Regions from separate parts of the Paenibacillus mesotrionivorans genome, predicted to be linked through region 1. Evidence: riboswitches for the same ligand, from Rfam matches in the RefSeq annotation. Region 1 holds a riboswitch; the other holds the start of a gene.
The links. A riboswitch is a leader RNA that binds a small molecule or an ion and turns the genes downstream of it on or off. The one in region 1 is predicted to bind S-adenosylmethionine.
Positions count from the first base shown of each region.

Region 2: it holds a riboswitch for S-adenosylmethionine, as region 1 does, so the genes downstream of both, metA (homoserine O-acetyltransferase MetA) here and ACI1P1_RS17000 (methionine ABC transporter ATP-binding protein) in region 1, are expected to answer to the same signal.

Region 1 is NZ_JBJURJ010000011.1:31,522-36,379, reverse strand. It holds gene ACI1P1_RS17010 (MetQ/NlpA family ABC transporter substrate-binding protein) at 1-361, opposite strand, end outside; gene ACI1P1_RS17005 (methionine ABC transporter permease) at 562-1,224, opposite strand; gene ACI1P1_RS17000 (methionine ABC transporter ATP-binding protein) at 1,229-2,242, opposite strand; SAM riboswitch class I at 2,342-2,526, opposite strand; gene ACI1P1_RS16995 (acetate uptake transporter) at 2,772-3,383, shown strand; gene ACI1P1_RS16990 (DUF1572 family protein) at 3,489-4,022, shown strand; gene ACI1P1_RS16985 (GGDEF domain-containing protein) at 4,093-4,791, opposite strand.
Region 2 is NZ_JBJURJ010000003.1:44,168-49,025, reverse strand. It holds gene ACI1P1_RS04695 (sugar ABC transporter ATP-binding protein) at 1-510, shown strand, start outside; gene mglC (galactose/methyl galactoside ABC transporter permease MglC) at 549-1,580, shown strand; SAM riboswitch class I at 1,652-1,759, shown strand; gene metA (homoserine O-acetyltransferase MetA) at 1,838-2,845, shown strand; gene ACI1P1_RS04680 (PLP-dependent transferase) at 2,968-4,128, shown strand; gene ACI1P1_RS04675 (EAL domain-containing protein) at 4,284-4,858, shown strand, end outside.

The DNA of each region.
Region 1 (4,858 bases):
TTTGCTGCTCCAGGTAAGGAACGTGTTGGAAGAAGTTGGCGTCCAATTGCTTTTCAGCCACTTGGGTGTTAGGCAGCACATAATCGGTGAACACCTTGATTTCCAGGTTCACGCCTTCCTTGGCCAACGCAGGCTTCACATGCTCCAGCAGCTCGGCGTGGGGCACGGCGCTGGCGCCGATTTTCAGGGTAACGGGAGCGGTGGACGGGCTGGTGGAAGGACTTGCAGTAGCAGCGGTAGAAGCGCCGGCAGCCGTGCTGGCAGCGGGAGAAGCGGCGGAATCCTTCTTTTCACCGCAGGCGGACAGAACAAAGGTAAGTGCAAAAACCAGAGACAGAACAACAAGCCATTGTTTCTTCATCAGATAAAACCCTCCTCAAGAATATAAGTATTATGATGGGAATAGTGGGCTTCTTGGTAGCAAAAAACCCATATATGGGTCAATCCTGCGGTCTGCGCAGCGGCGCAGGAGAATTTCTAAGGGACACAGCCATCCGGCTGGAACGTCCCGATATATTTTCTCCATGCGCTCTGCGCAGATTCGCCGGACAGGCTCCTCATTTATTTGCGGCTGAACCGGATGACCAGACGGTCGCCCAGGGTTTGCAGCACAATGACAAGAAGAATCAGAATGACCACCGTCACTACCATCACGTCCGGCATAAAGCGCTGGTAGCCGTAGCGGATGGCCAGGTCACCCAGACCGCCGCCTCCGATAATCCCCGACATAGCGGTATACGATACCAGGGTTACGGTGGTGATGGTGATGCCGGCCACCAGACCGGGCAAGGACTCGGGCAGCAGCACCTTGCGGATGATCTGCCAGCTGGACGCTCCCATTGCCTTGGCGGCTTCCACCACACCTTTGTCCACCTCCCGGAGGGTGGTTTCCACCAGACGGGCGAAGAACGGGGCGGCGGCGATGACCAGCGGCGGGATGGAGCCTTTTACTTCAATGGTCGTGCCCACCAGCATTTTCGTGAAGGGCATTACCAGAATCATCAGGATCACAAACGGGATGGAACGCAGCACATTCACCACAATGGATAAAATCAGATATACAAACCGGTTCTGCAAAATCTGTCCTCGGGAGGTCATAAACAGCAGAATGCCCAACGGCAGACCCAGCAAAACCGTGAACAGGGCCGACATACCCAGCATGGTCAGCGTATCCTGGCTGGCCTGCCAGATTTCCTGCGGGTCCACATTCTTAAACCATTCCAGCATACTAGAGCACCTCCACATCAAATCCGCGATCCTTCAGGCTGTCCAGCGTCCGCGCCACATCCGCTTCCGATCCGCCGAATTGAACGGTCAGCTGGCCGTAAGGCGTATCCTTCATCCGGGAGATAGTCCCCTGCAGGATGGCGAAGGGTGTACCCGTCTGCCGGGTCACCTCATACAGCACAGGCTCGTAGGTGGTTTCACCGAGGTACGTAATGCGTACGATCCGGTGCTGGCCGGAGGCCTTGCCGTGGCGGATGGCTTCCTTCAGCTCCTGGCTGTCGGAAACCTGCTCGACGAATTCCCGCGTGGTGGCATGCTGTGGCTTCAGGAACACTTCCGTTACCGGACCTTCCTCCACAATACGTCCCCCGTCGATGACCGCCACCTTGTCGCAGATGGTGCGGATCACATGCATCTCGTGGGTGATCAGCATGATGGTCAGCCCCAGCTTCCTGTTGATGTCGGACAGGAGAGCCAGGATGGAATTGGTGGTCTGCGGGTCCAAAGCGGAGGTCGCTTCATCACACAGGAGCACCTTGGGATTATTGGCCAAAGCCCGGGCAATACCCACCCGCTGCTTCTGGCCGCCGGACAGCTGGGCCGGATACTTGGACGCATGCTCCTCCAAGCCCACCAGCTCCAGAAGCTCCTTCACCCGCTGGCCAATGGCTTCCTTGGGCACTCCTGCCAGCTCCAGCGGGAAGGCCACATTCTTGGCCACCGTCGCCGAGGACAGCAGATTGAAGTGCTGGAAGATCATGCCGATCTTCCGCCGCTCCTCCTGCAGCTGTTTATCGGACAGGGCCGACAGCTCCACTCCATCCACATGGACCTTCCCTGTGGTAGGGCGCTCCAGAAGATTGATGCAGCGGATCAGGGTGCTTTTGCCGGCACCGGAATGGCCGATGACGCCGAAGATTTCGCCCTGGGCGACAGTGAGGGAGATGCCGTGAAGGGCAGGCACAGCCTTTTTGCCGACGGTATAGGTCTTCGTTATCTCGTTCAAGCGAATCATAGTCCTGCCATGCCACCTTTTCTCGGAAAAATAAAAAACCCTTTTTCGCAGAGAAAAAGGGTGGCTCGTCAGCAGTTTCGCTAAAAACGATTCATTCCCCTCTCATCTGCCGGAAACCCGTTTGGATTTCCGAAGGAATTGGCACCAAGACGTCTGTCCGCCGGAGGAAACAAGCGATAGGAACGCGGAAATAAGAATGCGTTCATTCAGTCTTGTCGTCCGTTGACGGATGGACCGGTTGCCGGGCTTCATAGGGCCTTACCCTCAGCCACTCTTGATAAGAAGTATTCCGGTGAAGGAATATCGTTGCTATTATGAAATTGTAACTTCACAAACCATGTTACAGGGGCTTGATAGTAATTAATATTATCAACCTTGGGTCAACTTGTAAAGTCCAAATTTCAGGAAATTTCAATTGTCTTTTGGGCCGGAATCCGTTAAAATCCTTGTGACCCGACAATTACGGACGGATTCTTACATCGGTGTCGAGGACCATTACTATGAAGCGCGTAGGAGGAAAAGCAAGACTATGAACAGCTCTCAGCACGTCAAAATTACCACCGCCGACCCGTCGGCAATCGGGTTATTCGGCTTGGCCATCGTAACACTGGTGGCATCCACCCAAAAGCTGGAATGGACCCACGGCCTTTCGGATGTGATTCCCTGGGCTATTTTCCTGGGAGCCTTCGCCCAGCTGTTCGCCGCTGTGCAGGATTCCAAACATGGCAATACCTTCGGAACCACGGCCTTCGCCGCTTACGGCTTTTTCTGGCTGGGTGTAGCCTCGACGTGGATGATTAATATGGGCGTTTTCGGCGAGAAGCTTGCAGGTTCTGTGGATACCCACCAGCTGGGTGCCGCGTTTGTGGGTTATCTGATCTTTACCCTGTTCATGACCATTGGGGCTATGGAAACCAACAAGGTGCTGTTCATCATCTTCGTGCTGATCGACTTCCTGTTCATCGGGCTGTCCCTCTCCACATTAGGCATTGCCGAGGGTTTCTTCCATGATGTGGCCGCGGTATCCGAGTTCTTGATCGCGCTGATGTCCTTGTACGGCTGCGGCGCCAATGTGCTGAACAACCATTTTGGCCGGACCTTCCTGCCGATAGGCAAACCCTTCGGGATCTTCAAAAAATAAGTAGTGCCTCAAAGCCTCCGTTTTGCTTCTGTCCTTCATTGAAGGATTGAGGCGGCGGGGCTTTTTTTCATAAGAAGGCGATATTCATCCAAAGGAGCGGTTGCCATGCATGACCTTGTCCAAGATGCATTGACCTACATGAACAACCAACTGGAGCTGATCGAAAAAAGCCTGAAGCTGCTGCCGGAGGAAAAGCTTTGGGCCAAGCCGCGACCGGATCTGAACAGTCCCGGCAACTATTGCCTGCATCTGGCGGGCAATGAATACCAGCATTTTGTCACGGCGGTGGGCGGCAGACCTCTAATCCGGCAACGCTCGCAGGAGTTCACCACAGCAGGGGGGCTTACGCGGGAGGAGGTGCTGAATCTGCTTAAGAAGGTGCGGCAGGAATCCTCCGGGATTCTGGGAACTCTTACAGAGGCGGACCTGTTCCGGGAGGTATTCGTGCCCTATCAAGAGGAGGATTGGCAGCGGATGAAGCCGGGGGCGCCGGCGGAGGAGGAAGCGGGAGACAGGCGTCTGATCCGTACGCTGCTGATCCGGATACCGGCCCATTACGGCTACCATACGGGGCAGATTGTGCTTCTATCCAAGCTTCTCTCCGGGTCAGGCGCACACCTCTCAGGCTTGTATCATTGACCGGCACAGCAAAAATGGCCTTCCGGAACGGAATTGATCCGTCCGGAAGGCCGGGCTTGTCCAAATAAAGCTAAGCCTGCTTCATATGCTGCTCCTCATCCACCGACAATCCCAATGCGGCATAGGCCGAAGCCTCCTTGCGCATCAGCTTGGACTGGTACATCCGGAAGTCGGCCATTCGGATCAAGTCCTCCAGCCGGTGCCCGTCATCGGGGAACACCGCCGTACCGGCTGAAACGGACAGGGTCAGGTTCATCTCTTTGGCCAGAATATCCAGCTCCTGACGGAGCCGTTCGATCACCGTCAAGGTGGAGCCGTAAGTGGAATGCCGGGTCACCAGCACGAATTCATCTCCGCCCAGGCGCACCAGAAGATCCTCGTTCCGTGTATGCTTGATGATCAGCTTGGCAATACCCTGAAGCACGGTGTCGCCGGTATGGTGCCCGTTTTCGTCATTGATTTTTTTGAAGTCATCGCAGTCCAGAATGGTCAGCGTCAGGATTTCCCCCTTTTTGGCAGCCTTGTTCAAAAGGGTGGGAATGGAATGGTTAAGAAACCTCCGGTTGTACGCCCGGGTCAGATCGTCCCGGACCGCCAGATTCATGGCCCGGTCATAGCCGATGCCGAAGAGCCAGATGACGGTCAGACTCAATCCCGCCATCACAAGATGGGAGTAGCGGAAGTCCCAAACGGAAAATTCCAGCTGGAGGGAGAGCAGAATGGAAACCACAGTAAAGCCGGCTGCATACCATTTTCCATGTCTGTTCATACACATCACCGCCTGCCAAATCTGGCCTGAAATAAGAAGAATGTGCAGCTGTTCTAATTATAGGCAA
Region 2 (4,858 bases), on a different contig from region 1:
CGCCACAGAATCGCTCTGTTGACGGAGGAACGGCGGGCTACGGGCATTTTCCCGGTGCTGAATATTTTTGAGAATACGGTGATCTCCAATCTGGGCCGTTACCAGCGTCCGCATCTTCTGTTGGACAAAAAACAGATGAAGGCGGATGTGGAAAGCAGCATCCAGCGACTGCGGGTGAAGACACCATCCAGCAGCCAGCTCATCAAAAATCTCTCCGGCGGCAACCAGCAAAAGGTGCTGCTGGCCCGCTGGCTGCTAACCGAGCCGGATATTCTGCTTCTCGATGAACCCACCCGAGGCATTGACGTAGGCGCCAAATACGAAATTTATACGATTATCGCCGACCTGGCGAAGCAGGGCAAAAGCGTCATTATGATTTCCTCGGAAATGCCCGAGCTTCTGGGAATGTCCGACCGGGTGCTGGTGATGAATGAAGGCCGGTTAAGCGGCATTGTCGACGGCAAAACCGCAACGGAGCAAGAGGTCATGCGCCTGGCCGCACAGGCTTAACCCCACCGCTATTACGAATCCCATAGGAGGATTGCGCGATGAACAACATTGCCCTTAAAGAAAATCTGAGAAAGTCCAAAAGCGTTTTTTCGCAGAATGCCATTTATTTCGTGCTGATCGCTCTGATTGCGGGCATTGCCATTAAGGACCCCAATTTCTTGTCCATCAATATTCTGCGGGACATTCTGCTGCAGAATTCCACCAAGGCGATTATCGCGTTAGGCGCCGCCTTTATCCTGATTACCGGGGGAACGGATCTTTCCTCGGGCCGGCTGGTGGGATTATCCGCCGTCATCTCGGCGTCCATGCTGCAGGCCTCGGATTATCCGAGACTGTTCTTCCCGAACCTGCCGGAATTGCCCCTGTTTGTACCCATTATTCTGGCTATCCTGGTAGGTTTGGCAGTGGGCCTTATGAACGGCTGGATTGTGTCCCGCTTTAATGTGCCTCCCTTTATCGCCACTTTGGGCACCATGGTAATTGTTTATGGTTTGAACTCTCTATATTTTGACATGAAACCCAACGAATCCCAACCTATTGGCGGCCTGCGCAATGACTTCTCCCACCTGGGTACCGGTTATATCGGTCCCAGCGGGCCTTATTCCATCCCCTACATCGTCATAATCGCCATTGGTGTGGCCGCGTTGGTGTGGATCATCTTCAACAAAACCCGCCTGGGCAAAAATATGTACGCCATCGGCGGCAATATCCAAGCCGCGGTAGTCTCCGGGATCAATGTGAAGCGGAATTTGATCTACATCTACTCCATCGCCGGTGCGTTGTATGGCCTGGCCGGTGTTCTGGAGGCGGCCCGTACAGGTGGCGCCACCAACAACTACGGCAACATGTATGAGCTGGACGCCATCGCGGCTTGCGTGGTCGGCGGGGTATCCACCTCCGGCGGCATCGGTACCGTACCGGGTGTGATGGCCGGGGTGCTGATCTTCGGCGTTATCAACTACGGCCTAACCTTCATCGGGGTGAGCCCCTACTGGCAGCTGATTATCAAGGGCCTGATCATCGTGGCCGCCGTGGCCTTCGACATCCGCAAGTATGTGGCGAAAAAATAACGGAAATGCACGCAGAACTCCCTTGACTTTGACGCAAAATTCAGTAAAATTATAAACAATCTAATATATCTGTCTTATCGAGAGTAGGCGGAGGGACTAGCCCGATGAAGCCCGGCAACCGGCACGTTTGTGCACGGTGCTAATTCTTGCAGAAGCGTAAGCTTTCTGGGAGATAAGAGAGAGGTTGTCCGTAAAGCTGAACAGACAGGACCTTTCTCTTTGGAGAAGGGTCCTTTTTTGTAAAGGAGATGATACGAGTGCCCATTAAAATTCCCGACCATTTGCCCGCCAAAGAAGTGCTCATCAACGAGAACATTTTCGTGATGGAAGAGAAAGTGGCTTTCCACCAGGACATTCGTCCTTTGCGGATTGCCATCATGAACCTGATGCCTACCAAGGAAACCACGGAAACCCAGATTCTGCGGCTATTGTCCAATACGCCCCTGCAGGTGGAGTTTGAGCTGCTGCATCCGGCCACTCACCAATCCAAGAATACCTCCAAGGAGCACCTGAACCTGTTTTACAAAACCTTCGACGAGGTGGCGGACCAGCAGTTCGACGGTATGATTATTACCGGAGCGCCGGTGGAAACCATGGAATTCGAGGATGTCACGTATTGGAACGAGCTGACCCGGATTATGGAGTGGAGCAAGGCTAATGTCACCTCCACCCTGCATATCTGCTGGGCCTCCCAGGCAGGCTTATATTATCACTTTGGTGTGCCCAAGTATCCCTTGTCCGACAAAATGTTCGGGGTATTCCCGCACCGCATCAACAAAGCCAACGTTAAGCTTCTCCGCGGCTTCGACGAAATCTTCATGGTCCCCCAGTCCCGCCACACGGAGGTCCGCAGAGAGGATCTGGAGGGGCTGCCCGGACTGGAAATCCTGTCGGAATCCGAGGAGGCGGGGGTATATATTGCAGCTACTACGGACGGCAGGCAGATTTTTGTGACGGGGCATTCGGAATACGATCCCTGTACCCTGAAGTGGGAATATGACCGGGATGTGGGCAAGGGGATGGACATTGCCATCCCGCACAACTATTATCCGGACAACGATCCGGCGAAGCTGCCGCCCATCACCTGGAGAGCCCACGCCAATCTCTTGTTTTCCAACTGGCTGAACTATTATGTGTACCAGGAGACCCCGTACGATCTAAGCGAGCTGAAAAAACAAGCGGAGCTTCTGCCCGCAGCCGCTGCCCAGCACGGGCGCCAGGCTGCCGTCGAGGCAGAGGCATATGACTGGGGCGCAGGAATATAACACAATCCCCCAAAAGTGACGCGAAGCTCTGTAGCATATTCCGATTACTTTTGGGGGAGCCCCCGGTTACAGAAAACAACAAACAATTAAAGATGACAGTCCACATAAAAGGAGAGAAATCCATGAAGATTGAGAGTATTCTGGCCCAGATCGGCTCCCTGTCGGAGCCGGTTACGGGGGCGCTGAGCTTCCCCGTCTACCAGTCCACCTGTTACCGTCATCCGGAGGTGGGCAAAAGCACCGGCTTTGATTACACCCGCACCAAAAATCCGACCCGGTCTGTGCTTGAGGATGCCATTGCCCAATTGGAAGGTGGGGATGCCGGCTTTGCCAACAGCTCCGGTATGGCTTCGCTGCAGACTGTATTCGCCTTGTTCAGCCAAGGGGACCATCTGATCGTTTCCCTGGACCTGTACGGGGGTACCTACCGGCTGCTGGAAAAGGTGATGAGCCGGTTCGGTGTGAGCGCCACCTATGTGGACACCAACAACCTGGATGAGCTGGAGGCCAGCCGAGGTCCCAATACCAAAGCGGTGCTGATCGAAACCCCCACCAACCCTCTGATGATGGTGACAGATCTAGAGCGGGTTGCGGCTTGGGCTAAAACCCACGGGTTGCTTACCATCGTGGACAATACCCTGCTGACCCCCTTTTTCCAGCGGCCCATCGAGCTTGGAGCCGATATTGTGGTGCACAGCGCCACCAAGTATCTGGGCGGGCATAACGACGTGCTGGCTGGACTGATTGTCACCAAAGGCAAGGAATTGTCCGAGCAGGTCGGATTTTTGCATAACTCCTTGGGTGCGGTGCTGGGTCCGCAGGATTCCTGGCTGCTTGTCCGCGGCATGAAAACTCTGGCGCTGCGGATGGAGCGCCATCAGGCCAATGCTACAGCCATTGCCACCTTCCTGGAGGGGAATCCCTTTATTGAGCAGGTTTATTATCCGGGGCTGCCCTCACATCCGGGCTATGAGGTCCAAAGCCGCCAGTCCTCCGGCAACACCGGGATCTTCTCCTTCCGGGTGAAGCATCCGGGTATGGTGCCGGTTATTCTAAGGGAAATCCGGCTGATTGCCTTTGCAGAAAGCCTGGGCGGTGTGGAATCCCTGATGACCTATCCGGCGGTCCAAACCCATGCCGATATTCCCCGGGAAATTCGCGATAAAGTGGGCGTAGATGACAAACTACTCCGTTTTTCGGTAGGGATAGAGCATGCGGATGATCTGATCGAGGATCTTGCCAGAGCAATTGACCAGGCGGCCCGCGAGGTTGGCCTTCATTAAATTCGACAACTTGTCGAATTTTGTTCAAAAGTGTGGTTTTCGTCAAACAGAATTCGAAATATTCCCCTATGACTACTATGAGACTTGTGATAAAATGGTAGTGTTCGCATTGCTTGAAATCCGTCAGTCAACATGACCGCGAGGGGGGAAATATCATGCGCAGCATGGTTAACAACGGTACCTGGCGCAAACAGCTTTCCATGCTGTCTCTATTGCCACTGCCTGACCGAATGCTGAAATATTTTCCTCCCGGTTTTATATTGCGGGACCCGGTGTACCGGCGGGTGGAGAAGTTGAAGCGCTCCGGCGGAAAGGCCGCATTAATGCTTTTCCATCTGGAGGACTACCACCAATGGCTGAAGGAGGCCACTCCCGATTTTCTCGTCAGAGTCGAGAAGGAGCTGCGGAAGATTTTCCTTGAAACGGCCAGAATGTACATCACCGAGGATGATTTTATCGGGGTCAAGCAGCATCTATCCAATGAGATTTCCCTGTTTGTCCGGTTCGATTCCCATCAGGATTTTGGCCGGTGCGGGCTTGTGGCAGGCAAGATCAGGGAGGAATTCGAGAAACGGATCGAACGCCAATTCAGCTTACATATGGAATCCAGCCTGACGATCAGAACGGGCTGCTCTGTTATTGAAGACAGCGCCAACGGGATGGGCTTTGCTATAGAAGCAGCCTACCAACAAGCTATGGCTGCCGCTGCCAAGAACCTGCCGGCACACTT